DNA from 3 places in the Citrobacter sp. Marseille-Q6884 genome. Region 1 is predicted to be linked to each of the others. Evidence: predicted binding sites of a transcription regulator. Region 1 holds the regulator's gene; each other region holds the start of a gene.
The links. The regulator LexA, encoded in region 1, represses DNA repair genes until DNA is damaged. The targets are predictions, from matches to a motif close to TNCTGTATGTACATACAGNA.

Region 1 (10,063 bases):
GCTCCACTATCTGGGCCGGTAAGCGCTTCTACCAGCGTCATGATGTTCACATGATCGACTTCTACTACTGGGATATTTCAGGTCCTGGCGCCGGTATCGAAAACATCGATCTGGGCTTCGGTAAACTGTCTCTGGCCGCGACCCGTTCCCAGGAAGCCGGCGGCTCTTACACCTTCAGCAGCCAGAATATTTATGACACCTCCAAGGATACCGCCAACGACGTATTCGACGTACGTTTAGCGGGTCTGGAAACCAACCCGGATGGCGTACTGGAACTGGGTGTGGATTACGGTAGTGCGAATAAGTCTGACGGCTACAGCTATGCAGATAATGCCTCGAAAGATGGCTGGATGTTCACCGCTGAACATACCCAGAGCATGCTGAAAGGCTACAACAAGTTTGTTGTGCAATATGCGACAGACGCGATGACGACTCAGGGTAAAGGGGGATCACAAGGGACGTACGGTTCAACCTTTGATACCCAGCTTTCCCCAACTGATCCTGTCATCCATAACATCGACAGCAACATCAATAACAACGGTAGCCTGGTACGTGTGCTTGATCACGGTGCAATCTCCCTGGGCGACAAATGGGACCTGATGTACGTCGGTATGTACCAGAATATCGACCTGGATAACGATCTGGGTACCGAATGGTACACCGTCGGTATTCGTCCGATGTACAAATGGACGCCGATCATGAGCACCTTGATGGAAATCGGGTACGACAACGTCAAATCTCAGCAGACTGGCGATCGCAACAGCCAGTACAAAATCACCCTCGCGCAACAGTGGCAGGCTGGCGACAGCATCTGGTCTCGCCCGGCAATCCGTGTCTTCGCAACCTATGCAAAATGGGATGAAGAGTGGGGCTACATTAAAAACGGCAACAATGTTTCTAAATACGCCGCAGCAACCAATTCTGGTATCAACACCACCAGCCGTGGCGATAGCGACGAGTTTTCCTTCGGTGCCCAGATGGAAATCTGGTGGTAAGACGACAATAGCCTGACGTAATGACCGAAAGAGGGGCGCAAGCCCCTCTTCATTAAGGTTTAGCGCGCTATTGCCTGGCTACCGCTGAACCATGCTATCTGAGGTGATAACAATGAAAATGAAGAAAAGTCTCGTTGCCCTTTGTTTATCTGCAGGTTTACTTGCAAGCGTACCGGGCATCAGCCTGGCCGATGTGAATATTGTTCCGCAGAACACCACGGCGGCGCCTGCTATCCCCACTGCCGCACTGCAACAATTAACCTGGACGCCGGTTGATCAATCGAATACGCAGTCCACTCAGCTTTCTACTGGCGGCCAGCGTCTGGATGTCGCCGGGGTGACCGGTCCGGTTGCTGCGTATAGCGTACCGGCGAATATTGGCGAGTTAACGCTGACACTGACCAGTGAAGTGAACAAACAAACCAGCGTATTTGCGCCAAACGTCTTAATTCTTGATCAGAACATGACGCCATCTGCATTTTTCCCCAGCAGCTATTTTACCTACCAGGAGCCCGGTGTGATGAGTGCCGATCGTCTGGAAGGCGTAATGCGACTGACGCCAGCACTGGGCCAGCAAAAACTCTATGTTCTGGTCTTTACGACCGAGAAAGACCTCCAGCAGACCACGACCCTGCTTGATCCGGCGAAAGCCTATGCCAAAGGGGTGGGTAACTCTGTGCCGGATATCCCGGACCCGGTAGCCCGTCATACCACTGACGGCCTGCTGAAACTGAAAGTGAAAACCAGCACCTCCTCCAGCGTACTGGTCGGGCCGTTGTTTGGCTCCTCTGGTCCAGGACCGGTAACCGTCGGTAATACCGCAGCGCCTGCGGTGACCTATGCGGCTCCGGCGGCGGCCGTTGCCGCTCCGGCACCTGCCCCAGCGCCTGCGAAGAAAAGCGAGCCGATGCTGAATGACACCGAAAGCTACTTTAATAAAGCGATTAAGGATGCAGTCGCGAAAGGCGATGTCGATAAAGCGCTGAAGCTGCTTGATGAAGCCGAACGTCTGGGGTCCACATCTGCTCGTTCCACTTTTATCAGCAGTGTAAAAGGCAAGGGGTAACCGTTTCCCCGCAGTGCTGATTTGCAACAACTGGTGCGTCTCCTGGCGCACCTTTTTTTATCGTGCAATGCTATTTGTTACGCTTATGTTGCCTTACCGATCACTTAATCGTGTTTGCTCACCCCGTTATGCCTTTTCTGCGATACAATGCCCTCAGGTTATCAATCGGAGAGTAAGGCATGCCACACCCTGCGTTAACGCAACTGCGTGCGCTGCGTTATTTTGATGCGATCCCTGCGCTTGACCCTCAACTGCTTGACTGGCTGTTGCTGGAAGATTCCATGACCAAACGTTTTGAGCAGCAGGGAAAACAGGTCACCGTAACATTGATACGAGAAGGATTTGTTGGGCAAAATGAGGTGGCTGAAGAACTGACGCTGCTGCCGAAAGAATCCCGCTACTGGCTGCGTGAAATCCTGTTATGCGCGGATGGCGAACCCTGGCTTGCCGGGCGAACCGTGGTGCCTGAATCAACACTGTGCGGCCCTGAGCTGGCCTTGCAAAATCTGGGGAAAACCCCGCTCGGGCGCTACCTGTTTACATCATCGACATTGACCCGCGATTTTATTGAGATTGGTCGCGATGCAGCGCTGTGGGGGCGTCGTTCCCGCTTGCGTCTGAGCGGTAAGCCGCTGATGCTTACCGAGCTTTTTTTACCTGCATCGCCGTTGTATTGAGAGGAAATAAAGATGGAGTGGAGTCTGACGCAGAATAAGCTGCTGGCGTTTCACCGCTTGATGCGTACGGATAAGCCAATCGGCGCCTTACTGCTGCTCTGGCCGACGCTGTGGGCGCTATGGGTGGCGACCCCTGGCGTGCCACAATTGTGGATCCTGGCTGTATTTGTCGCTGGCGTCTGGTTAATGCGTGCCGCCGGCTGCGTGGTGAATGATTATGCCGATCGCAAATTTGACGGGCATGTCAAACGAACGGCGAACCGCCCGCTGCCCAGCGGTGCGGTCACGGAGAAAGAAGCCCGGACGTTGTTTGTCGTACTGGTGTTGCTGGCTTTCCTGCTGGTGCTGACGCTAAACACGATGACCATTTTGCTGTCGGTTGCTGCTCTGGCGCTGGCGTGGGTATACCCTTTCATGAAGCGCTACACGCATCTGCCGCAGGTGGTGCTGGGCGCGGCGTTTGGTTGGTCTATCCCGATGGCGTTCGCCGCCGTGAGCGAGTCAGTCCCGCTGAGCTGTTGGCTGATGTTCCTCGCCAACATTCTCTGGGCAGTGGCCTATGACACGCAGTATGCGATGGTAGACCGCGATGATGATCTGAAGATTGGTATTAAATCAACCGCGATTCTGTTCGGTCGGTACGACAAACTGATTATCGGTATTCTGCAGGTTGGCGTACTGGCGCTGATGGCGCTGATTGGCTGGCTGAACGGGCTGGGCTTCGGTTATTACTGGTCTCTGCTGGTGGCGGGCGCACTGTTTGTGTATCAGCAGAAATTGATTGTTGACCGTGAACGGGATGCCTGTTTTAAAGCATTTATGAACAATAACTATGTTGGTCTGGTTCTGTTTTTAGGACTGGCGATGAGCTACTGGCACCTTTGACGTAGTGCCCTCTGGCAACTCACCCTGACAAAAAAGCCGGTCTTTCGACCGGCTTTTTGATTACTCGCTCTGCGTTGCGCTCTCAATGGTTAAACGCACATCCGATGTCACCAGATCGGCCAGCATCTGATAGATCTTCATCGTTTCTGCTGGCTCCGCATCACCCGTATCGCTGATGTATCCCTCGTCGCGCAGGGTCAGCACCAGAGAACTGAACACCGCCTTATCGAAGAATTCCGGCGCGTTAATACCGTGCAGGACAGAAAGACGCTGAGCCACAGTGCGGCTCTCTTTCTCCAGCGTGCCACGGTTGATGGACGGGTTCGCACTCAGCAGCCAGAAGGTAATGGCGTAGCGCTGCAGCGTTTCGCGAGCACCAGCCGCCAGCAGTTGCAGCGTACGGGAGTGCGCTGGATTGATATGCAGCTCGTCGTTCTGCAGGGTGATCAGGCCCTGGCGCAGCATTTCATTCGCCAGTTCGTCAATTACCCCTGCAAGCTCATCACGCTCCCAGCGCAGGAACAGCTCTGCTTTCAGCATCGGGTACAGCGCTTCAATATGCTGCTGCAATGCAGCACGTGAAATACGACGGTGCTGCGTCACAATCGCCGCCATCAGTGAAGGCAGCACCAGCATGTGCGCAATATTGTTGCGGTAGTAAGTCATCAGTACCGCTTGTTCACGCGGCAGAATGATGATGTCACCGATGGTGTCTTTCTCGACCTCAAACTTGTTCATCTGCAAAGCGTGGTCGATCAATTCACTGGCGCTCTGTGCAGGAACAGTCGCATCCGCTGCGTAAGGTACGTTGCGCAGCAGGCTCAGGTAGCAATCGAGCTGTTCGGTTAATTGCTCGCGGGTCAGAGAACGCTGACGGGAAGCCAGCAGCGCGGTACAACACAGGTTCATGGCGTTGGCCGCGCCCGCGTTGTTAATACGCACCATCAGATCGGCAGCGATGTTGTTTACCGTCGGCGTCAGCCAGGCCGGGCGAATGGATTCGATCGGATCGATAGATTCGCGCCATTCCGGGACATGTTGATTCAGGTAAGTCATCAATGGCATCGGCTCGCCAAAGTTGACGTAGCCCTGACCCAGATTACGCAGCTTGCTTAAGCCACGCAGCATTTGCGGCAGGCTCTCTTTTTCTTTCGTCGCGCCACGCAGCTCTTTCGCGTACGTACCCACTTCCATCACGTGCTCGTAGCCAATGTAGATGGGCACCAGCGTGATTGGGCGTGTACCGCCGCGCAGCATCGCCTGAATGGTCATCGACAATGTGCCGGTTTTCGGGTCGAGCAGGCGACCGGTACGTGAACGTCCGCCTTCAACAAAGTACTCAACCGAGTAGCCGCGGCTGAACAACTCGCCCAGATATTCGCGGAAGACGGTGGAGTAGAGCTTATTGCCCTTGAAGGTACGGCGAATAAAGAACGCACCCAGACGACGGAAGATGGGACCCGCTGGCCAGAAGTTCAGGTTAATCCCTGCGGCGATGTGCGGCGGAACCAGCCCCTGGTGATACAACACATACGACAGCAGCATATAGTCCATATGGCTGCGGTGGCACGGTACGTAGACGATTTCATGGCCGTCATGCGCCAGCTGGCGAACACGTTCTGCATTGTGAACGTTAATGCCCTGATACAGTCGGTTCCAGGTGAAACCCAGAATACGGTCTGTCAGACGGATCATCTCATAGGAGAAGTTCGCGGCAATTTCTTCCATCAGCGCGATAGCATTTTGCTGCGCTTTATCGTGGGAGATTTTTTTACTGCGCGCTTCATCTTCTACCGCACGCGCGATCGCTTTTGAAGCCAACAGCTTATTAAACAGATCCTGACGGGCAGGAAGACGCGGACCCACAGCGGCTAAACGCTGGCGGGCAAAGTGCATACGCGCCACACGCGCCAGTTTCTGCGCAATAATTTTATCCGTGCCGTGCTCGTCTGCCATGCGGCGCAAGGAGACTGAAGGGGAGAAGCGGACAAAACTGTCGCGACCCAGCCAGGAGACAGCAAAGAATTTTTGGACGCCGTTTAACATGCGCAGTGGCGGATTCACCTCGCCTTTCTCGCGTCCGGGAGCGCGGCCAAACATCACCGATACCGGCACCATCTGCACATCCAGATCAGGATTGCTGCGATGAAGGTCGAGATAGTTGTGGAACAGCTTGATGGACTCTTCTTTTGGCGTGTAATAGGTGAAGACACGCGGGCCGCCGTGGATGAACACGTAGCGCGGCAACAGAGTCCCGTCGATTTCCAACGGTTCCAGGGGATCAGGAAGATCATGCGCCAGGCATTGGGCGCGTAGCGTGAGCAAGTCCGCTTTTGAGTTGTACGGTAAGACGTACATAATGGGACGAGAGGTGTCGAGCCCCAATTCCGGAGCGGGATCCGCCGGAATAGACTTGCTTTTTACCAGTACGCTTAATGGTAAATTCAGTAATTTGTAGTAAATTCTTGGCCAGCCGGACATAAACGATGTAAAGCCTCTGGTTAATAATGCAAATGCGCTGCAAGGATATCAGAAAGTTTAGTGAATTTCTGGTGTATCCCGTCATACTTCGCGCTGCGTTGTATCCACCCTGAAATAAAAAGGCAAACGGTACAACGACATTGACGCTAATAATGTAAAAAGGTTCTTTTGATGGCTAATAATACCACTGGATTCACTCGAATTATCAAAGCAGCGGGCTATTCCTGGAAAGGTTTTCGCGCCGCCTGGATCAATGAAGCCGCGTTTCGCCAGGAAAGCGTTGCCGTCCTGCTGGGCGTTGCAATCGCCTGCTGGCTGGATGTTGACGCCATTACCCGCGTGCTGCTGATTGGTTCGGTGATGCTGGTGATGATCGTTGAAATTCTGAATAGCGCTATCGAAGCGGTGGTTGACCGTATTGGCTCTGAATACCATGAGCTTTCTGGTCGGGCGAAAGATATGGGGTCGGCAGCGGTGCTGCTGTCTATTTTTGTCGCCCTGATCACCTGGGGCATCCTGTTGTGGTCACATTTTCGATAAGGATTCCAAAACTTCACAAATCTCCTGTTTTTTGTGCAGTTTGCGGTTCCAAAATCACCTTTAGCTGTATATACTCACAGCATAACTGTATATACACCCAGGGGGCGGAATGAAAGCGTTAACGGCCAGGCAGCAAGAGGTGTTTGATCTCATTCGGGATCACATCAGCCAGACAGGTATGCCACCGACGCGTGCGGAGATCGCGCAGCGTTTGGGGTTCCGTTCCCCAAATGCGGCTGAAGAACATCTTAAAGCGCTGGCGCGTAAAGGTGTGTTGGAAATCGTTTCTGGTGCATCGCGTGGTATTCGCCTGCTGCAGGAAGAAGAAGAGGGATTACCGCTTGTCGGTCGTGTTGCGGCGGGTGAACCGCTTCTGGCACAGCAGCACATCGAAGGCCATTACCAGGTTGATCCTTCACTGTTCAAACCGAACGCCGATTTTCTGCTGCGCGTCAGTGGGATGTCGATGAAAGATATCGGGATTATGGATGGCGATTTACTGGCTGTGCATAAAACCCAGGATGTGCGTAATGGCCAGGTGGTTGTCGCGCGTATTGACGATGAAGTGACGGTTAAGCGGCTGAAAAAGCAAGGCAATAAAGTTGAATTACTGCCTGAAAATAGCGAGTTCAAACCTATCGTCGTTGACCTGCGCGAGCAAAGCTTCACCATTGAAGGGCTGGCGGTTGGCGTTATTCGTAACGGTGAATGGTTGTAATTTTCTGCAGGCCGGATCGGGCGTTTACGCCGCTATCCGGCAACATGCCCGATGACGCGACGCTTATCGGGCCTGTGAAACATGAAAAACGCCGGGATAGGGCATTTACGCCGTCATCTGGCAATCTCACGTCTTTTTTCTAACTCCTTCTCAGGCTTTCCCGCATGCCTTTCTTTACCTCTTCCGACAAAGCTCTCTGGCGCCTCGCCTTACCGATGATTTTCTCCAACATCACCGTTCCCCTGCTGGGGCTGGTGGACACTGCGGTGATTGGTCATCTGGAGAGTTCTGTCTATCTTGGCGGTGTCGCCGTCGGTGCGACTGCGACCAGTTTTCTCTTTATGCTGCTGCTCTTTTTACGCATGAGTACCACCGGGCTAACCGCCCAGGCGTTCGGCGCGAAAAATCCGCAGGCGCTGGCGCGAGCATTGGTACAACCGCTCATTTTGGCGTTGGGCGCCGGGGCGGCGATCGCGCTGTTTCGTACGCCAATTATCGATCTGGCGCTGCACATCGTTGGTGGTAGCGAGGCCGTTCTGGAACAGGCTCGCCGCTTCCTGGAAATCCGTTGGCTCAGTGCGCCCGCCTCGCTGGCAAATCTGGTGCTACTCGGTTGGTTACTGGGCGTCCAGTACGCACGTGCGCCGGTTATCCTGCTGATTGTCGGTAATATTCTCAACATTGTACTCGATGTATGGCTGGTGATGGGTCTGCACATGAACGTCCAGGGCGCTGCGCTGGCGACGGTGATTGCCGAATATGCCACGTTGCTGATTGGCCTGCTGATGGTGCGTAAGGTACTCCACCTCCGTGGCGTCTCGCTGGCGATGTTGAAGCTTGCCTGGCGCGGCAACTTTCGCCGTCTGCTGGCGCTTAACCGCGACATCATGCTGCGCTCGTTGCTACTGCAACTCTGCTTTGGTGCCATCACGGTGCTGGGCGCGCGTCTTGGTGGCGAGATTATTGCGGTCAATGCCGTGCTGATGACACTGCTGACGTTCACCGCCTATGCGCTGGACGGGTTTGCCTATGCAGTGGAAGCACACTCCGGTCAGGCTTATGGCGCGCGAGATGGCAGTCAGTTACTGGATGTCTGGCGGGCGGCCTGTCGTCAGTCGGGGATTGTGGCAATACTGTTTTCGTTGATGTATGCCCTGTTCGGCGAACACATTATCGCGCTATTGACCTCACTGCCTCAGATTCAGCTACTGGCCGATCGCTATCTTATCTGGCAGGTTATTTTACCGCTGGTGGGCGTCTGGTGTTATCTGCTGGACGGTATGTTTATTGGTGCAACGCGAGCAGCCGAAATGCGTAACAGCATGGCTGTTGCAGCGGCGGGGTTTGCCTTAACGTTACTGGCGTTACCGTTACTGGGAAACCACGGTTTATGGCTTGCACTGGCCGTATTCCTGGCGCTGCGTGGACTTTCACTGGCTTTCATCTGGCGGCGTCACTGGCGTAATGGCACCTGGTTTGCCTGACGGGACGGTTAAAAATTCTGAATAGTAAATAATTCCCGGAATCACCGACTACACTTATTCTCACGCTCAGCAAAACATCATGTGTCTGGGCTTAGCACTCTCGCTATTCACAACCTAACGATGAGGACTTGATGATGAATAAAGACGAAGTCGGTGGTAACTGGAAACAGTTGAAAGGTAAAGTGAAAGAGCAATGGGGCAAACTGACCGATGATGATATGACGGTCATTGAAGGTAAACGCGACCAACTGGTAGGTAAAATCCAGGAACGTTATGGATATGCGAAAGATCAGGCGGAGAAAGAGGTCGATAGCTGGGAAAAACGCAACGATTACCGCTGGTAATTAATCCCTCCCGTCTGAGAGTACAAGGATGTACGCTCCCCCGCTTAACGCCCGACTTTCTTCTTCACCTGAATAGAGTGGTCATGCTGGCATTCGCCCGGGTGGCGACATGATTCTACTTCCACACAAACCGGACAGAGCCCATGTGCTTCAATGACGTTATGACGCAGGGCAAATCCCATTTTGGCTGCCAGCGTATGCATAATGTCTTCCACGCCTTCGGCACACTCTTCTTTTACTACGCCACAACGGTCGCAAATGAACATGGCTGAGCTGTGGGTCGGCTGATCGAACAAATGGCAAAGGACATAACTGTTGGTGGATTCCACCTTGTGCACGAAACCTTGTTCCAGTAAGAAATCGAGCGCACGATAAACCGTAGGCGGTTTGGCCTGCGGCTCGGTTTCCCGCAGCAGATCAAGCAGATCATAAGCGCTGATAGCACCTTCCTGGAGACTCATCAGACGCAGCACTTCGAGGCGTTGCGGTGTGAGCCGCACATTACGTTGCGCACAGAGTTTTTCAGCCTGGGCTAATAGCTCTTGCGTGGTGGTTTTGTCCATTTGACGCCTCGATTTACATGGAAGGGTGATTCATTACTTTATCATATTCTGCTTAAAACGCCGAGATCCCCCGCCGTGTGCTATACCTGACGCATCGCAATACTGGAAAATAAAAATGAAAAGACCTATTGTATTCGCCACTGGCGTGACGTGGAGGGGGCCGATGACTCTACGTATCCCGATAGCAATGAGCTTTTTTCGATTGGCGCGCCGCTTGCCCGCAAGCTGGGGTTAAGACGACTCGGTATTCACCACGAACGATTGCCGCCCGGTCGCCGCACTTCGTATCCGCATGCTGAAAGCGATGAAG
Region 2 (10,063 bases), 1.2 Mb from region 1:
CATGAGCTTAAGACGCTGCGATAAACAGTTCCCGCAACTGATGCAACTGGTCGCGAATCGTCGCCGCTTCTTCAAACTCCAGGTTCTGCGCATGCTGCATCATCAGCCCTTCCAGCTCATGAATTTTCTGCTGCAGCGCCTTCGGCGTCATATCCAGTTCGACCACCTCAGCCTTCGCGCCTGCACGAGACTTACCTTTCCCTTTAGCCTTGGTTTTCGCAATATTCTGACCCAGCGCCAGAATATCGACCACTTTCTTGTTCAGCCCCTGAGGCGTAATACCGTGCGCTTCGTTGTATTGTTGCTGCTTCTCGCGACGACGTTCGGTTTCACCGATCGCCTTCGCCATTGACGCGGTAATTTTGTCACCGTAGAGAATCGCTTTACCGTTGATGTTACGTGCCGCACGTCCAATGGTCTGGATAAGCGAACGCTCAGAACGCAGGAACCCTTCTTTGTCTGCGTCCAGAATCGCCACCAGCGAGACCTCAGGCATGTCCAGCCCCTCACGTAACAGGTTGATGCCGACTAACACGTCAAACTCACCCAGACGCAGGTCACGGATGATTTCCATGCGCTCCACGGTGTCGATGTCCGAGTGCAGGTAGCGCACCCGCTCGCCGTGCTCTTCGAGGTATTCCGTGAGATCTTCAGCCATCCGCTTGGTCAATGTCGTGACCAGTACGCGTTCGTTGATCGCTGCACGGAGACGTATTTCAGAAAGCAGATCGTCAACCTGCGTCGCCACCGGACGCACTTCAATCACCGGGTCTAACAGGCCGGTCGGTCGTACCACCTGATCAACCACTTCATCACCGGATTTTTCCAGTTCATAGTTGCCCGGCGTCGCGGAAACGTAGATGGTTTGCGGCGCCAGAGCTTCGAACTCTTCAAACTTCAACGGTCGGTTATCCAGCGCAGACGGCAGACGGAATCCGTATTCGACCAGAGTCTCTTTACGCGCCCGGTCGCCGCGATACATCCCGCCGATTTGCGGAATGGTCACGTGGGATTCATCCACCACCAGCAAGCCATCAGCAGGCAGGTAGTCAAACAGCGTCGGCGGTGGCTCGCCCGGACCACGCCCGGACAAGTAGCGGGAATAGTTTTCAATGCCCGAGCAGTATCCCAGTTCGTTCATCATTTCCAGATCGAACTGCGTACGCTGGCTTAAGCGCTGTTCCTCCAGCAATTTGTCGTTTGCCAGCAGGACTTTACGCCGGTCTGCCAGCTCGACTTTAATTTCTTCCATCGCCTGCACAATACGTTCGCGTGGCGTCACGTAGTGTGTCTTCGGGTAAATGGTATAGCGGGGAATGGTGGATTCAACGTGCCCGGTTAACGGGTCAAACAGCGATAAACGCTCAACTTCTTCGTCAAACAGTTCCACGCGCAGCGCAATGTCATCCGATTCAGCCGGGAAGATGTCGATCACTTCACCGCGCACACGGAAAGTACCGCGCTGAAACGCCTGATCGTTACGGGTATATTGCAGTTCCGCCAGACGGCGCAGGATCGCACGCTGATCGATAATCATCCCCACCGTCAGGTGCAGCATCATCTTCAGGTACAGGTCCGGGTCCCCCAGACCATAGATCGCGGAAACGGAGGCCACGACCACCACATCCCGCCGCTCCAGCAGCGCCTTGGTGGCCGACAGTCGCATCTGTTCAATGTGTTCGTTGACCGAGGCATCTTTCTCGATAAAGGTGTCGGAGCTCGGCACATACGCTTCCGGCTGATAATAGTCGTAGTAAGAGACGAAATACTCCACTGCGTTATCTGGGAAGAACTCTTTCATCTCACCGTATAACTGCGCGGCCAGCGTCTTGTTCGGCGCCAGCACCATGGTCGGACGCTGTAAGTCCGCAATCACGTTAGCGATGGTGAATGTTTTCCCTGACCCCGTTACGCCCAGCAGCGTCTGATGCGCCAGACCATCCTCCAGCCCCTCTTCCAGACGACGGATCGCCTCAGGCTGATCGCCAGAGGGTTTAAAAGCGGAATTCAGTTTGAACGGTTTACTCATGAGCAGCTACCTGAAGCAATGGGCGGGCAGGTGTGTAATTTTACTCGCAGTGGTATATTTTGCCAGTAAAATATACTGGATGAAAAAACAGTAACACGCCAGAATATTTCTGTTACGCCATGAGAAACCCCGTCACTACGGGTGAAAATTTCGGCACCGGCGAGATAAAACACCAGCAAAAATGTGTTATCCCCAGACCTATGACTTTTTTAACATTTGTCAAGCGACCCGATGAAAGTTTTGTGGCAATACATGACACTTCTGCGACAGCCATTGCTTTTATCTAACCACCTGTATTTTAATGACTATTCTTTTGAGCCGTCTTTCGCACCAATTTAGTCGCAGGCCGCGTCTTCTCTCGCTTACATTGTGTTTTCTAACTCTAATGCACAAGGTTATCCACAGGAATAGTGGATAACTGTCTGCAGCCCGTGCTGACTGCCGCCTGGCAAAAACACGCCTCAGCCCTTTTTGGGTGGCGTAAAAAAAAATTATCGCTATTTTTTGATATTTATCAGCTAACGAAGCGGCATGTCGCCGCCGAGATCTTGCTCGCATTTTCACCATTTTGTTGTCTGCACCACCATGATGCCCGGAAGCACTGACACTGTGCGCACATGGGCCAGAAATCGTGCCCGCCCGTGAAATAACACCGCGCAGATGATGTATGCCGCTGTTTTGCTTCCGGGTTCCTCTTCTGGCAAGGGATTTGCACTTTTCTACCGACACTCGGCCCGTGAGGCGGATAACATCATGTTGGAGAAAAACCATGTTGAGTCTTCGCGCAGTGAATCACTATTACGGCAACCAGCACTCGCTTTGGAATGTGGATCTCGACCTGCCGCCCGGTAAGTGTACCGGGGTACTGGGGCTGCCAGGGATGGGAAAGACCACTCTGATCAATTGCATCACCGGTCATTTACCGATCGAAAGCGGCACGATGTTCTGGCATCAGGCCGGTGCACCGCCGTGCGATCTGCGGCCCATGCCGGCGGCAAATCGCACCGCGTTGGGTATTGGCTATGTGTCGCAAGAGCGGCGAATATTTTCGCAACTGACAGTTGAGGAAAATCTGCATATTGCGCGAAAAGCGGTTGGGGGTTGCGAGGCGATGAGCAGCAGCGATATATACCGTCTCTTTCCCCAGCTGTACGTTCTGCGTGGTCATAAAAGCGCTACGCTGTCGGATGATAATCAGCACCAGCTGGCGCTCGCCAGCGCTCTGGCTACGCGTCCGCGTCTGCTGATCCTTGATGAACCCACGCGCGGGACAGGTCAGGCGTATATCCACAAATTAGGCAATCTGATTGTACGGTTGAGCCAGGAACTGGGTATCGCGATTATGCTTGCGGAGCAAAGTCTGCCCTTTATTCGTCGGGTCGCCGACTGTTATTGCCTGTTACACCGCGGGCGTAATGTTGCCCAGGGCGCGATGGCGCAGTTCAGCGACCCACTGATTAACGGCTGGGTGCCGCCAGAGACAGAGCGCTGAGATCGAGATAATGGCCTGTTGATGCCTGCTCTGGCGCTTCCGCCAGCCAGGGGATCTCTCCCAGCAAGGGCGCCGGGAGAGAACGCGTCAACGTCGCCATGTATTCAGCATGACGTTTACCCGGTGGCATCACATCATTGGCGACCCATCCGGCCAACGTCAGCCCGGCCTGCTGCACCGCCTGCGCAGTCAGGATAGCATGGTTGATACAACCCAGCTTGACGCCAACCACCAGAATGACCGGTAATTGTTCAGCTTGCACCCAGTCAGAAAAACTCAGCGTCGGTGAAAGCGGGGTGAACCACCCGCCAGCCCCTTCCACCAGAACCCAGTCGGCCTGCGCTTCCAGCGCGCGTAACCCGGCAGACATCACCGGAGCCAGAATCGGCCTTCCTTCGTCCGCACTGATGATGTGTGGCGACGTCGGTTCAGCAAAGGTGTAGGGATTGATATCCGCATAGTCTACGGCCAGTGTACTGTTGCGCTGCAAAGCCAGCGCATCACTGTTACGCAACCCCTCGGGGGTCATTTCACTGCCCGACGCCACCGGCTTATAACCGACAGTCCGGTACCCTGACTTGCCGGCGGCCTGTAACAGTGCGCAGCTGGCGATCGTTTTACCGACCTCGGTGTCCGTCCCGGTGACAAAATAGGTTTTGGTCACGTTGAATTACTCCCAAAAAAAGATGATAAGTCAGCGGGTATTTCCCCTGCTGCTGGGGCCAGGCTAACTGTAACTGATGCAACTGTGAGCGGGTCAACACACGCGGTTCGCGTCCTTGATGCAAGTGTGTCGCGCCGATACCTTTGAGCGAGCGCATGGCGCTTAGCGCGTCGTCAAACCACAGCGTCACGGCATGCAGATGATACGTAACATTCCCCCCCTGCAGAGCGGTTTCCAGTTGCTCTACGGGCAGAAAATGGTTGGCATGCGCCCGGTCATCCACCGCCTGCCATGCCTGATGCAATTCGGGCAAAGAACCGTGCGCCAGCGTGCTAAACGCCACCGTTCCGCCAGGGCGCACGACCCGGTAAAGCTCGCCTAACGCGCTACGTAAATCCGCGCACCACTGTACGGCCAGATTACTCCAGGCCAGATCGAAGGTGGCCGTGGCTTGCGGAATCGCTTCGATGTCCGCCATCAGGTAGTGCTGGGCAACATTTTGCCGTTGCGCTTCCGCCAGCATTTGTGCAGAAAGATCGAGCGCGGTGACATCGCTTCCCTGCTCCCGCCAGTAGCGGCTCATTCGCCCGGGCCCACAACCGGCATCCAGCACCTGCGCATATTGCCGACCGGCCAGCAGCGCCAGCAATGCATCGGCACTCTGGCGCTGTAACTCAGCGTGTTGCTCATATTGGGAAGCCGCGCGTCCGAATGCGGCGGCAATGGCTTGCTTATCAACCTGCGCCATTCAGCACCTCCAGCAAACGATCGATATCCTGGGTTTCGTGCGCCTGCGTTAGCGTGAGCCGCAGTCTGGCCGTGCCGACCGGGACGGTAGGCGGACGGATTGCCGTCACCCAACATCCCTGCTGACGGAGGGTATCCGCCAGGCGTAATGCGTGTTGATTGTCGCCAACGATCAGCGGTTGAATGGCGCTATCTGAGTTCGCCAGCGTGAGAGATCGGGTATTGATGCCCGCGCGAAAACGCTGAATCAACATCGCCAGTTTTGCTCTGCGCTCATCGCCTTCGTGACTGCGAATCACCGCCAGCGAAGCGCGCAATGCCTGCGCCTGCGCCGGAGGCATACTGGTGCTGTAAATCAGATGACGGGCAAACTGCAGCAAATAATCCGCCACGCTGTCTGAACAGAGGATCGCCGCTCCGCTGACGCCAAATCCTTTCCCGAACGTCACCACCAGCAGCTCGGGCTTGACCTGCTGTTGCCAGCACGAACCCCGCCCTTCCTCACCGGTCACGCCAATACCGTGCGCATCATCCACCAGCAACCAGGCATTGTGCTGTTGCGCCATCGCGTGGATTTCCGCCAGCGGTGCGCTATCACCATCCATGCTGAACACACCTTCGGTCACCACCAGTTGCTGCCCCGGACAGGGGGTAGCCAGCAGGCGGGCCAGATGCTGCGAATCATTATGGCTAAAGCGACGCAGTGTCGCCGGGCTCAGACTGGCCGCTTCCAGCAGCGAAGCATGGCTGAGCCGGTCGGCGACAATTCGGTCATCTTTCTCCATCAGCGCGGCAATCACCGCCTGATTAGCGGCAAAGCCGGAGATGAACAGCAGCGCGCGCGAATAACCCAGCCACTGCGCCAGCTCCTCTTCCAGCGCCTGGTGCGCGATGGAATAACCGCTAACGTGACCGGAACCACCACTGCCGACGCCAAAACGTTCAGCGCCCTGCTGCCATGCGCAGATAATCTGCGGATGGTGGCTTAAACCGAGATAATCATTGCTGGAAAAATTCAGATACTGACAGCCATCGGCCTGCAACCAGCGCCCGGCACCCAGCGTCACCGGGTAACGACGGCGCAAGGCATCAGCAGAACGACGCGCCGCCAGCGCATCGTCTATTTTTTTCTGCCAGGTCATACCGTCGCCGCGTTGTAGTAATCGTCGGTATCCGGCGTGCGCAGAGCTTGCTCCAGACGCTGTTGTTGTTCGTTATCACCCGCCAGTACGGCCGTTTGCTGCGGATTAAGACCCAATTTGCGAAACAGCAGCAGATCTTTATCCTCGTTCGGGTTCGGCGTGGTCAGCAGCTTGCAGCCGTAGAAAATGGAGTTAGCGCCAGCCATAAAACACATCGCCTGCGTCTGCTCGTTCATCTGCTCACGGCCTGCAGAAAGACGCACGTGCGAGGTCGGCATCATGATCCGCGCCACGGCGATGGTGCGAATGAAATCAAACGCATCCACATCGTCGTTATCCGCCAGCGGCGTTCCCTTCACCTTCACCAGCATGTTGATGGGCACGCTTTCCGGCGGCGTGGGTAAATTAGCCAACTGCAGCAGCAACCCGGCGCGATCGGTGACCGTTTCCCCCAGGCCCACGATACCGCCAGAACACACTTTAATCCCGGCCTCACGCACGTTCTCCAGCGTATCAAGGCGCTCCTGATACGTACGCGTCGTGATGATATTGCCGTAGAATTCCGGCGAGGTGTCGAGGTTATGGTTGTAATAGTCCAGCCCTGCACTGGCGAGCCGTTGCGCCTGTGTTTCGTTGAGTGTGCCCAGCGTCATACAGGCCTCCAGCCCCAGCTCTTTCACCCCTTGAACCATCTGTTCCAGATACGGCATATCACGCTCATGCGGATTCTTCCACGCTGCGCCCATGCAGAAACGCGTTGAGCCAGCTTGCTTCGCCTTACGCGCGGAGTCCAGAACCTGCTCCACTTCCATTAACCGCTCAGTTTCCAGACCGGTTTTATAGCGGGAACTTTGCGGGCAGTATTTGCAGTCTTCCGGACAGGCGCCGGTTTTAATCGACAGCAGCGTACTGACCTGAATCTGTTGGGGGTCAAAGTGCTGGCGATGGATCTGTTGCGCTTCAAACAGCAGATCCAGCAAGGGTTTTTCAAATAATTCGGTGACTTGCGACATTGTCCAGCGAGGAGAGTGAGCCATATTGGTATACGTTTCGTTGTCAGTTTCGTGTAGACTCGTAAACCTAAATCTTTTTAATTTGGTTTACAAGTCGATTATGACAACGGACGATCTTGCTTTTGACCAACGCCACATCTGGCACCCTTACACTTCCATGACATCTCCGCTACCTGTTTATCCGGTGGCGCGCGCTGAAGGCTGCGAACTGATTTTATCCAGCGGTGAAAGGCTGGTTGACGGCATGTCGTCCTGGTGGGCGGCGATCCACGGTTACAATCACCCGCACCTGAACGCGGCAATGAAAACACAGATCGACGACATGTCGCATGTGATGTTTGGCGGTATTACCCATGCCCCGGCCATCGCATTGTGCCGTCAACTGGTGGCGATGACGCCAGCACCGCTGGAATGCGTTTTCCTCGCCGATTCCGGTTCCGTTGCCGTGGAAGTGGCAATGAAAATGGCGCTGCAGTACTGGCAGGCTAAGGGCGAATCACGCCAACGTTTTCTCACCTTCCGCAATGGCTATCATGGCGATACTTTTGGCGCGATGTCAGTGTGCGACCCTGACAACTCAATGCACAGTCTGTGGAAAGGTTATCTGCCGGAAAACCTGTTCGCTCCCGCCCCGCAAAGCCGAATGGACGGCGAGTGGGACGAGCTGGACATGGTGCCGTTTGCCCGTTTGATGGCCGCACATCGCCACGAGATTGCGGCCGTTATCCTCGAGCCGATTGTGCAGGGGGCTGGCGGCATGCGTATGTACCATCCCGAGTGGTTAAAGCGTATTCGCAAGATGTGCGACCGCGAAGGCATTCTGCTAATCGCCGATGAAATAGCCACCGGATTTGGTCGTACCGGCAAGTTGTTTGCCTGTGAACACGCCGATATCACACCGGATATTTTGTGCCTTGGCAAAGCGTTAACCGGTGGGACCATGACCCTTTCGGCCACGCTAACCACTCGCCTCGTGGCTGAAACCATCAGTAACGGCGAGGCCGCTTGCTTTATGCACGGCCCAACGTTCATGGGAAATCCACTGGCGTGCGCCGTTGCTTCTGCCAGCCTCTCGTTGCTCGAAACGGGCGATTGGCGTGCGCAAGTCGCCGCTATCGAAACACAATTACGTCGTGAACTGACGCCCGCTGTGGATTCGCCTTATGTCGCCGACGTGCGCGTTCTCGGCGCAATCGGTGTAGTAGAAACCACGCGTCCGGTGAAGATGGCGGCGTTGCAGAAGTTCTTTGTCGATCAGGGTGTATGGATCCGGCCGTTTGGCAAACTCATCTATCTGATGCCACCGTACATTATTCACCCCGACCAGCTTCAACGACTGACGCAGGCCGTGAACGAGGCTGTGCGCAATGAAACATTTTTTAGCGAATAATCGGCGGTAAGCTATGCGGTTTCTGGCTACACTTTTTGGCTAACGAGAGGAGTCAGCATGAAACTAATCAGTAACGATCTGCGCGACGGGGATAAACTCCCTCATCGCCATGTCTTTAACGGGATGGGGTATGACGGGGACAATATCTCCCCGCATCTGGCATGGGACGATGTCCCTGCCGGAACCAAAAGCTTTGTGGTGACCTGTTACGATCCCGATGCGCCAACCGGCTCTGGCTGGTGGCACTGGGTGGTGGTTAACCTGCCTGCGGATACCCGCGTTCTGACACAAGGGTTCGGCTCAGGCCTGGTGGCTCTGCCGGATGGCGTCATTCAGACCCGTACGGACTTTGGTAAAGCAGGTTATGGCGGCGCGGCGCCCCCGAAAGGCGAAACTCATCGCTATATTTTTACGGTTCATGCGCTGGATGTGGAACGCATTGACGTCGATGAAGACGCTAGCGGCGCGATGGTAGGATTTAACGTCCATTTCCACTCGCTCGCCAGCGCGTCGATTACAGCGATGTTCAGTTAACGACTGTGCCGGATAAGCGCCAGCGCCATCCGGCATTTTCTTACAGAAACTCAGGGACCAGCTTCAGCAGCGTCCCCTGCGCTAACAACGCCGTCGCACACGCGATATCCGGGGCAAAAAAGCGATCCTGGGTATAGTGAGGAACCTCTTCACGCAATGCCTGACGCGCCTGCTCCAGCAGCGGGCTTGAGGTTAACCCTTCTCGCAGATCAATGCCCTGGCAGGCCGCCAGCCACTCAACGGCAATGACGCCGCGCGTATTGGCTGCCATTTCCCACAGTCGACGACCGGCGGCAGGCGCCATTGAAACATGATCTTCCTGGTTAGCCGAGGTCGGTAAACTGTCCACGCTGTGCGGGTGCGCCAGCGCTTTGTTTTCGCTCGCCAGCGCGGCTGCGGTCACCTGAGCAATCATAAAGCCGGAGTTCACTCCGCCATTTTTGACCAGGAAAGGCGGTAGCTGGGACATGTGTTTATCCATCATCAGCGCGATACGCCGCTCCGATAACGCGCCGATTTCCGCAATAGCCAGCGCCAGGTTGTCCGCCGCCATCGCGACCGGTTCAGCGTGGAAGTTGCCGCCAGAAATCACATCCCCTTCTTCAGCAAACACCAGCGGGTTGTCTGAAACCGCGTTGGCCTCCACCAGCAGCACATCCATGACCTGGCGTAACTGCGTCAGACACGCGCCCATCACCTGTGGCTGGCAGCGCAGCGAATACGGATCCTGCACTTTTTCGCAATTATGGTGCGATTGCGAAAGCGCACTGGAATCGGTTAACACATGGCGATAAAGAGACGCGGCATCAATTTGCCCACGCTGTCCACGCGCAGCATGAATACGGGCATCAAACGGACGGCGGGAACCGAGCACCGCTTCCGTCGTCAGCGCTCCGCACACCGTCGCTGAGGCAAACAGCTCTTGTGCCTCAATCAAGCCACGCAGGGCAAACGCGGTGGAAGCCTGCGTACCATTCAGCAGCGCCAGCCCTTCTTTCGCCTCCAGCGTAATCGGCGCCAGCCCGGCCTTCTTCAGCGCCTCTGTCGCCGGA
Region 3 (10,063 bases), 1.2 Mb from region 1:
GGTGAGATTATTCGGTACGCATTTCGTACCCTGTCTCTTGCACCAACCTGCGCGGATGCGCAGGTTTTTTTTGGGATTCTATTTACCTGTCGCGCCCACCCCCCAACTCGTATAATCTGCCACCATTCATCTTTAGATAATTGATGGTACAGGGAGTTGAGATGCTATTAGGGTTTTTTCGCAATCTGTTTCGCGTGCTTTTTCGGGTTCGCGTCACGGGCGATATCCGTGCGCTACAGGGAGAGCGTGTCTTAATCACGCCCAATCATGTCTCATTTATTGATGGGATGTTGCTGGCGCTATTTTTACCGATTCGTCCCGTCTTTGCCGTTTACACCTCCATCAGCCAGCAATGGTATATGCGTTGGCTCACCCCGCTGATTGATTTCGTGCCGTTAGACCCGACCAAACCGATGTCGATTAAACATCTGGTGCGTCTGGTTGAGCAGGGCCGCCCGGTGGTTATCTTCCCGGAAGGACGCATTTCAACGACCGGCTCACTGATGAAAATCTATGATGGTGCCGGATTTGTCGCTGCCAAATCGGGAGCGACGGTCGTTCCGATACGCATTGAAGGTGCTGAACTGACCCGCTTTAGCCGCCTGAAAGGTCTGGTGAAGCAGCGACTCTTCCCGCATATCCGGCTTCACATCTTGCCTCCCACCACATTACCTATGCCAGAAGCGCCGCGCGCCCGCGATCGCCGCAAGATGGCGGGTGAAATGCTGCATCAGATCATGATGGAAGCGCGTATGGCTGTGCGCCCGCGGGAAACGCTGTATGAATCTCTGCTGGCCGCGAAATACCGCTTTGGCGCCGGTAAAAACTGCATTGAAGACATTAATTTCACCCCCGATAGCTATCGCAAATTGCTGACAAAAACGCTGTTTGTTGCCCGTATCCTGGAAAAATACAGCGCGGAAGGCGAGAAAATCGGCCTGATGCTGCCAAACGCGGGGATCAGCGCTGCCGTTATTTTTGGTGCCATTGCTCGCCGACGTATCCCGGCAATGATGAACTACACGGCGGGTGTGAAAGGATTAACCAGCGCGATTACGGCCTCTGAAATCAAAACCATTTTTACCTCCCGACAGTTTCTTGATAAAGGCAAACTCTGGCATCTGCCGGAGCAACTGACTCAGGTGCGTTGGGTGTATCTGGAAGATTTAAAAGCTGATGTGACCCTGGGCGATAAGCTGTGGATTTTTTCTCATCTGCTGATGCCGCATCTGGCACAGGTGAAGCAACAGCCAGAAGAGGCCGCGGTGATCCTCTTTACTTCAGGCTCAGAGGGAAATCCAAAAGGCGTGGTGCACAGCCACAAGAGTATTCTGGCGAACGTCGAACAAATTAAAACGATTGCTGATTTCACTGCTGACGATCGTTTTATGTCAGCATTGCCGCTGTTTCACTCCTTTGGTCTGACGGTCGGGTTGTTCACCCCGTTACTGACCGGGGCTGAGGTTTTCCTTTATCCCAGCCCACTGCATTACCGTATTGTGCCGGAACTGGTTTACGACCGTAACTGCACCGTTTTGTTTGGCACCTCGACATTCCTTGGTAACTACGCGCGGTTTGCCCATCCCTATGATTTTCACCGCCTGCGCTATGTGGTGGCGGGCGCTGAAAAACTGCAAGACAGTACCAAACAGCTGTGGCAGGAAAAATTTGGACTGCGCGTACTGGAAGGTTATGGCGTGACGGAATGTGCGCCGGTGGTGTCTATTAACGTACCGATGGCGGCAAAATCGGGAACGGTAGGGCGCATCCTTCCTGGTATGGATGCCCGGCTTCTGGCGGTGCCAGGTATTGAGGACGGTGGGCGGTTACAGCTTAAAGGTCCTAATATTATGAGCGGCTATTTGCGCGTTGAAAAACCGGGCGTGCTGGAAGTGCCGACGGCGGAAAATGCCCAGGGTGTTATCGAGCATGGCTGGTACGACACCGGTGACATTGTGCGCTTTGATGAGAACGGTTTTGTGCAGATTCAGGGGCGCGCCAAACGTTTTGCCAAAATTGCCGGTGAGATGGTCTCACTTGAAATGGTGGAGCAGCTGGCGCTGGCGGTCTCAGCTGACAAAATGCACGCCACGGCCATCAAGAGCGATGCCAGCAAAGGAGAGGCGCTGGTGCTGTTCACCACGGACAGCGAGCTGAACCGCGAAAAATTGCTGCAGTACGCAAGAGCGCACGGCGTTCCTGAACTTGCCGTACCGCGTGATATACGGCACCTGAAACAACTCCCACTGCTCGGTAGCGGTAAGCCAGATTTTGTGACGCTGAAACGCTGGGTAGATGAACCGGAAGAACAACATGCGTGAGTCAGTACACACTAACACTTCAATCTGGTCTAAAGGCATGTTGTCGGTCATTGCTGCGCAGTTTCTGTCGGCATTTGGCGATAACGCGCTGTTATTTGCCACGCTGGCGTTGCTGAAAGCGCAGTTTTACCCGGACTGGAGTCAGCCGATCCTGCAAATGGTGTTTGTGGGTGCTTACATTCTGTTTGCGCCTTTTGTGGGGCAGATTGCGGATAGCTTTGCCAAAGGTCGGGTGATGATGTTTGCTAACGGCCTCAAGCTGTTAGGTGCAGCGAGCATCTGCTTCGGTGTTAACCCCTTCCTCGGCTATACGCTGGTGGGGATTGGTGCGGCGGCTTACTCTCCGGCGAAGTATGGCATTCTCGGCGAGCTGACGACCGGCGACAAACTGGTGAAAGCCAACGGTCTGATGGAAGCGTCAACCATTGCGGCTATCTTACTTGGCTCGGTTGCGGGCGGCGTACTGGCCGACTGGCATGTGATCGCCGCGCTCTCTGCCTGCGCGCTGGCTTATGCCGGTGCCGTTGTTGCAAACCTGTTTATCCCTAAGCTGGCTGCGGCTCGTCCTGGTCAGTCCTGGCATCTGGGAAAAATGACGCGCAGCTTTTTCTGTGCGGCATCTTCATTGTGGCGTAGCGGCGACACGCGTTTCTCGTTAGTCGGCACCAGTCTCTTCTGGGGGGCAGGCGTGACGCTACGTTTTCTGCTGGTGCTGTGGGTGCCGGTGGCGCTGGGTATCACCGATAACGCCACGCCGACCTACCTCAATGCCATGGTCGCCATCGGGATTGTGGTAGGCGCGGGTGCGGCAGCGAAGCTGGTAACGCTGGAAACGGTGTCCCGCTGCATGCCTGCGGGGATCTTAATTGGCGTCGGGGTGCTGTTCTTATCCCTGCAACATGCGCTGCTTCCATCCTACGCGCTGCTGATGCTTATCGGGATGCTGGGGGGCTTTTTTGTGGTGCCGCTGAATGCGCTATTGCAGGAGCGAGGCAAAAAAAGCGTCGGTGCGGGCAATGCCATTGCTGTACAAAACCTGGGCGAAAACAGCGCCATGCTGTTAATGCTCGGTATTTACTCACTGGCGGTACTGGTGGGGATACCGGCGGTAGCCATTGGTATTGGGTTCGGCGCGCTGTTCGCGCTGGCGATCACGGCGCTGTGGATCTGGCAACGCCGCCATTAGTCTCTACAGTGCGTGAGTTGGATAAGGCGCATTTGCGCCTTATCCGGCAGGAACATCGCATGACTTCATCACGGTGCAGGGTAGGTATAAACCTGATGTACCGCTTCAATCTCCGCCAGTACCTCTTCGCTCAATTCCAGATACAGGCTTTCGACGTTGGTTTTCAACTGCGCCATTGTCGTTGCGCCCAGCAGGGTGCTGGCGACAAAGGGCTGGCGACGAACAAATGCCAGCGCCATCTGGGCCGGATCGAGATGATGGCGTTTCGCAATATCCACATAGGCCGCCACGGCTTTTTGCGTCTGTTCACCGCTGTAGCGCGTGAAGCGGCTAAACAGTGTATTGCGCGCGCCGGCCGGTTTTGCGCCGTTGAGGTATTTACCGGTTAAGGTGCCAAACCCCAGGCAAGAGTAAGCCAGTAACTCAACCCCTTCGTACTGGCTGACTTCGGCGAGACCGACTTCAAAGCTACGGTTCAACAGGCTGTAGGGGTTCTGAATGGTGGCGATACGCGGCAGGTCGTGTTTGTCTGCCAGGTGCAGGTAGCGCATCACGCCAAATGCCGTTTCATTGGAAACGCCGATGTAGCGGATCTTTCCTGCCCGCTGAAACTCTGCCAGCGCGTCCAGCGTATCCAGCAGAGAAACCACCGGCGCGGAATCTGTCCAGCTATAGCCCAGCTTTCCAAAGCAGTTTGTCGGGCGCTGCGGCCAGTGAACCTGATACAGATCGAGATAATCGGTCTGCAGTCTTTTCAGGCTGTCGTGCAGTGCTTCACGGATATTTTTACGATCCAGCGCCTGATTGGGGCGAATGCCGCTGTCGTTGTTACGCGACGGGCCGCTGACTTTCGAGGCAACGATCAGTTTTTCACGGTTGCCGTGTTTGGCAAGCCAGTTACCGACGTAGGTTTCTGTGAGCCCCTGGGTTTCAGGGCGAGGCGGTACCGGATACATCTCGGCAACGTCAATTAAATTGATGCCTTGCGCGACGGCATAGTCGAGCTGTGCATGGGCGTCGGCTTCGCTGTTTTGTTCACCAAACGTCATTGTGCCCAGCCCCAGTGTACTGACTTCCAGCGAGCTGTGGGGTATACGGTGATATTGCATAGCCGTTTCCTTTTTATAATCACGACATAAGGATTATAAAAATGGCTGAGGGAAGGGAAAAAGGGAAGCAAAATTGTTAAGGCCAGCTGCGTTGCTGACCTCAACCATCAACGCTCAATAATTTGAGAGACATCGTCGCGGTTAATCTGCATCGCGTTGCCTTGCTGATCGTGGTAGCTCACCAGACCGGTATCGTCGTCTATTTCGGGTTTTCCATCGGTCAGGATCATACGACCATCTTTTGTCGCCATGACATAATCACTGCTGCAACCAGAAACGGCAAAAGCCAGTCCTACGGCGGAAATTAAAACTGCCCATTTTTTCATTTGCTTACCCTCACATGGCCTGCGTCTGACAATAGTTTAGTAATAACGTGAAGTTATGCAGGATAAAAGCAGGAAAATCTTAATCTGTGAGAAGGTGACGGTGCTGTCACGTTTCGCTCCCCTTGCAGGGAGCGAAACGGTGTATCAGAGAGGATTTTTCTTATTGCGCAACAGGTTCAGGGTCTCTACCGCAATAGAGAAGAACATGGCGAAATAGATGTAGCCTTTCGGCACATGCACATCGAAACTTTCCAGAATCAGGGTGAAACCAACCAGAATCAGGAAAGAGAGCGCCAGCATTTTCACGGAAGGGTGACGATCCACAAACTCGCCTATAGGACGCGCTGCGAACATCATCACACCCACGGCGATAACCACCGCGGCCATCATGATAAACAGATGATCGGACAAGCCAACGGCAGTGATGACGGAGTCCAGACTGAAGATAATGTCTAACAACATGATCTGTACAATTGCGCCGAGGAAAGAGGAAACACGGGTTTTCAGCCCCTCTTCTTCACCTTCAATTGACTCGTGTATCTCTTTGCTGGCTTTCCAGATCAAGAACAATCCACCGAGCAGAAGGATCAGATCACGTGCTGAGATCGCCTCGCCAAATACCTCGAATAACGGGTTTGTCAGACGCGTTACCCAGGCGATAGACGCCAGCAATGCCAAACGCATGATCATTGCAGCCGCCAGCCCGATGCGTCGTGCGTGATTGCGTTGTGCTGTCGGGAGTTTAGCGACGACCAGAGAAAGGAAAATAATATTGTCGATCCCGAGAACGATCTCCAGCAGCGTCAGCGTACCGAGCGCCAGCCAGGCGTTAGGATCGGTTATCCATGCAAATAACATCGAACAAAGTCCTGCCAAAAAAAAGAAGCGGTAATTATAGGCCTGGAACGCGACGGGTGAAAGGGCAGGCTGTGTCTATTGCATCTGGAATAAAAAGTGCCGCTCCAGGAGCGCGCGCGTAAAGTTCTTTTTAAGGTAAAACCCGCGCGGCAGAGTAAGGATCGGCTCGCCGCTGGCACCAATGGCCTCGGTAAGTGCCCGCGAATTCGCGGCCTTAGGGCGTAACTGTAAAACCTCCCCATGTCGGGCGGTGATGCGTTCGACGTGACCCAACACGATCATGTCCATTAATTCTTCCCAGTCCAGGCGCAGCTGCCGATCTTCTTCTTCATTCGGACTCCACAACAACGGCGAACCCACGCGGCGTTCAGCCAACGGAATGGTGCGTTCACCCTCCACCGGGATCCACAGCACGCGTTTGAGTTTGTGTCGGACGTGGCTGGTTTCCCAGGTAACGCCGGTATTACCGGTGAGTGGCGCTACGCAGACAAAGGTGGTTTCCAGCGGTCTGCCAAGACTGTCCACAGGGATCGTTTTGAGCTCCACGCCCAGCGCGGCGAAATCCTGTTCGGGTTTACTGCCTGCGCTGGCGCCGAGCCAAATCTCCAGTAGCACGCCAATCCAGCCTTTATCACGCTTTAAATCCTTTGGCGTAACGAGACCCGCCATCCCCGCCAGTTCACCCAACGTGTAGCCCGAGAGCAGACGTGCCTGAGTCAGTAACTGAGTCTCTGATTCTGGAGGCGAAAGTAATGGCTGGAGTTGTGGCATCGGGGTAACCCTTAGGTGAAAAAATGAACAATGATTTTATACCGTGTGGACAGAGTTTATCTTTTTCCACATGCTATATTCAATTATATGATTTATATTGGTTTTTAGATTTCGACTCGACGTGTTGCGCAACAGCAAACCGGGTTTTCCAATTCTGGTCACTGACAATGAACAGGATCTTACACCATGTTATCCACAGAAAGATGGGATAACTGTGAAAAACCCCGACTACTGTTTCAATTTACAGCCTTGACGTGCGACGAAAATCGAATTTTTACACAAATTGTGCCTAACTTATTGGCATAATCTGTGGATAAAACCAACGCTGGTCGATCTTTCATCAGCCCAAAGATCGTATGCGTGATGATCGTCACGTTTCTGTGTGATTATCTGTCGGATTTGCTTTTAACTTAATGAATATAGACGACTATTTTTTAAGTGTGACGTATGTCTTATTCAGACTGTTCTGGGTTTTCCCATAGTAATTCCGTACTTCTTCACAACTATATCCACAGAAAAGGTGAATAAAATCGTGAGAGAAGGGCTTTCTCTGTTTATAACTCTGGCCTTAACTGTGAGTTATTCAATTGTTATTAGAATCCCGCGCCCTTAACAGAGTGGTTTACCGCCTCTCTGGAGTGTGAAACAATCGTTTGTATATAAGGTTTATGTTGAGGTAGTCCGGTGATTGATGACGATGGCTACCGCCCGAATGTAGGGATAGTAATTTGTAACCGCCAGGGGCAGGTCATGTGGGCCCGGCGATTTGGTCAGCACTCCTGGCAATTTCCACAAGGTGGGATCAATCCAGGAGAGACAGCAGAACAGGCGATGTACCGGGAACTCTTCGAAGAAGTGGGTCTCAGTCGTAAAGATGTACGGATCCTTGCTTCTACTCGTAACTGGTTGCGTTACAAGTTACCGAAACGTTTGGTGCGTTGGGACACGAAGCCGGTTTGTATCGGCCAGAAACAAAAGTGGTTTCTACTGCAATTGATCAGCAGTGATGCCGAAATCAATATGCAAACCTGTAGTACACCTGAGTTTGATGGCTGGCGCTGGGTGAGTTACTGGTATCCGGTTCGACAGGTGGTGTCATTTAAACGCGATGTCTATCGCAGGGTGATGAAAGAATTCGCAAGTGTTGTCATGGCGCTTCAGGAAAGTACCCCGAAGCCGCAGAGCGCACCTGCGTACAGACGTAAAAGAGGTTAAGCTACGCAAATTATGCTCACCCGCCTGCGCGAAATAGTCGAAAAGGTGGCCAGTGCTCCGCGTCTGAATGAAGCGCTGAATATTCTGGTTACCGACATCTGTCTTGCGATGGATACAGAGGTCTGCTCGGTCTATCTGGCCGATCACGACCGACGTTGTTATTACCTCATGGCGACCCGGGGGCTCAAAAAACCACGTGGTCGCACTGTTGCACTCGCGTTTGATGAAGGTATCGTCGGCCTGGTTGGCAGGCTGGCGGAACCGATCAACCTCGCTGATGCGCAAAAACACCCCAGCTTTAAATATATTCCTTCGGTCAAAGAAGAGCGTTTCCGCGCATTCTTAGGCGTACCGATCATTCAGCGCCGCCAGTTACTAGGCGTGCTGGTCGTTCAGCAGCGCGAGTTGCGCCAGTATGATGAAAGCGAAGAGTCTTTCCTCGTCACGCTCGCCACGCAAATGGCCGCCATTCTTTCTCAATCGCAGTTAACCGCGTTGTTCGGGCAATATCGCCAGACGCGTATCCGTGCGCTGCCTGCAGCACCCGGCGTCGCGATTGCAGAAGGCTGGCAGGATGCCACGCTGCCGTTAATGGAGCAGGTCTACCAGGCTTCAACGCTGGATCCTGCCCTTGAGCGTGAACGACTGACCGGCGCGCTGGAAGAAGCGGCGAGCGAATTTCGTCGCTACAGCAAGCGTTTTACCGCCGGGGCACAAAAAGAAACCGCGGCGATCTTCGATCTCTACTCGCACTTGCTTTCCGATACCCGCCTGCGCCGTGAGCTGTTTGCTGAAGTGGATAAGGGGTCGGTGGCCGAGTGGGCTGTTAAAACGATCATCGAAAAGTTTGCCGAACAGTTCGCTGCGCTAAGCGATAGCTATCTGAAAGAGCGCGCCGGAGACTTACGCGCGCTTGGTCAACGTCTGTTGTTCCATCTTGACGACTCGATCCAGGGGCCAAACGCCTGGCCGGAACGCTTCGTTCTGGTGGCCGACGAACTCTCAGCCACTACGCTTGCGGAGCTTCCGCAGGATCGGCTGGTGGGTGTCGTCGTCAGGGATGGCGCCGCCAACTCCCATGCAGCGATTATGGTTCGTGCGCTGGGTATCCCCACCGTGATGGGCGCCGATATCCAGCCGTCAGTGTTACATCGCCGTACGCTGGTGGTGGACGGTTATCGTGGCGAACTGCTGGTCGATCCTGAACCTGTATTGATTCAGGAATATCAGCGTCTTATCAGCGAAGAAATTGAACTGAGCCGTCTGGCGGAAGATGACGTTAATCAGCCCGCGCAGCTGAAAAGCGGCGAGCGCGTAAAGGTGATGCTTAATGCAGGGCTTAGCCCGGAACATGAAGAGAAGTTGGGAAGTCGGATCGACGGCATAGGGCTGTATCGCACCGAAATCCCGTTCATGTTGCAAAGCGGTTTTCCGTCTGAGGAAGAGCAGGTTGCGCAGTATCAGGGCATGCTGCAGATGTTTAACGATAAACCCGTCACGCTGCGAACGCTGGATGTCGGGGCGGATAAACAACTGCCTTACATGCCGATAAGCGAAGAGAACCCTTGTCTGGGATGGCGCGGGATCCGTATTACGCTCGATCAGCCGGAGATCTTTTTGATCCAGGTGCGCGCGATGCTGCGTGCAAATGCCGCAACCGGCAACCTGAGCATTCTGCTGCCGATGGTGACCAGTATTGATGAAGTGGACGAAGCGCGGCGTTTGATTGAGCGCGCCGGACGCGAAGTGGAAGAGATGATCGGTTATGCGATCCCGAAACCGCGTATCGGCATCATGCTGGAAGTCCCCTCAATGGTCTTCATGCTGCCCCATCTGGCGAACCGGATCGATTTTATCTCGGTCGGGACGAACGATCTTACCCAATACATTTTGGCCGTCGATCGTAACAATACGCGGGTAGCCAGCATTTACGACAGCCTGCATCCGGGGATGTTACGTGCGTTGGCGATGATTGCGCAGGAAGCCGAGAAAAGCGGTATCGATTTGCGTTTGTGCGGTGAAATGGCAGGCGATCCTATGTGCGTCACCATTCTTATCGGTCTGGGTTTTCGTCATTTGTCGATGAACGGGCGTTCGGTGGCGCGTGTGAAATACCTGCTGCGGCATATCGACTTTAACGAAGCCCAAACGCTGGCACAGCGTAGCCTGGAGGCGCAGTTAGCGACAGAAGTGCGTCATCAGGTAGCGGCGTTTATGGAGCGTCGTGGCATGGGTGGGTTAATACGCGGGGGATTGTGAATCCAGGGCTGGTAACAG

Region 2: uvrB (excinuclease ABC subunit UvrB) is a predicted target of LexA. The motif match lies at 2,103-2,122, and genes of this name have one in related genera.
Region 3: mutH (DNA mismatch repair endonuclease MutH) is a predicted target of LexA. The motif match lies at 6,801-6,820, and genes of this name have one in related genera.

The regions. Positions count from the first base shown of each region.
Region 1 is NZ_CAMDRE010000001.1:1,438,948-1,449,010, forward strand. Features, by position in the region: gene N7268_RS06830 (maltoporin) at 1-995, shown strand, start outside; gene malM (maltose operon protein MalM) at 1,108-2,061, shown strand; gene ubiC (chorismate lyase) at 2,241-2,738, shown strand; gene ubiA (4-hydroxybenzoate octaprenyltransferase) at 2,751-3,623, shown strand; gene plsB (glycerol-3-phosphate 1-O-acyltransferase PlsB) at 3,684-6,104, opposite strand; gene N7268_RS06855 (diacylglycerol kinase) at 6,276-6,644, shown strand; gene lexA (transcriptional repressor LexA) at 6,754-7,362, shown strand; gene dinF (MATE family efflux transporter DinF) at 7,527-8,846, shown strand; gene N7268_RS06870 (CsbD family protein) at 8,981-9,190, shown strand; gene zur (zinc uptake transcriptional repressor Zur) at 9,235-9,753, opposite strand; partial or broken gene N7268_RS06880 (cupin domain-containing protein) at 9,869-10,063, shown strand, end outside.
Region 2 is NZ_CAMDRE010000001.1:2,687,572-2,697,634, reverse strand. Features, by position in the region: gene uvrB (excinuclease ABC subunit UvrB) at 8-2,029, opposite strand; gene N7268_RS12725 (ABC transporter ATP-binding protein) at 2,799-3,521, shown strand; gene bioD (dethiobiotin synthase) at 3,487-4,185, opposite strand; gene bioC (malonyl-ACP O-methyltransferase BioC) at 4,139-4,933, opposite strand; gene bioF (8-amino-7-oxononanoate synthase) at 4,920-6,074, opposite strand; gene bioB (biotin synthase BioB) at 6,071-7,111, opposite strand; gene bioA (adenosylmethionine--8-amino-7-oxononanoate transaminase) at 7,188-8,477, shown strand; gene N7268_RS12695 (kinase inhibitor) at 8,535-9,011, shown strand; gene hutH (histidine ammonia-lyase) at 9,052-10,063, opposite strand, start outside.
Region 3 is NZ_CAMDRE010000001.1:197,454-207,516, reverse strand. Features, by position in the region: gene aas (bifunctional acyl-ACP--phospholipid O-acyltransferase/long-chain-fatty-acid--ACP ligase) at 162-2,321, shown strand; gene lplT (lysophospholipid transporter LplT) at 2,314-3,507, shown strand; gene N7268_RS00970 (NADP(H)-dependent aldo-keto reductase) at 3,576-4,616, opposite strand; gene ygdR (lipoprotein YgdR) at 4,724-4,942, opposite strand; gene N7268_RS00960 (TerC family protein) at 5,087-5,800, opposite strand; gene mutH (DNA mismatch repair endonuclease MutH) at 5,876-6,571, opposite strand; gene rppH (RNA pyrophosphohydrolase) at 7,256-7,786, shown strand; gene ptsP (phosphoenolpyruvate--protein phosphotransferase) at 7,799-10,045, shown strand.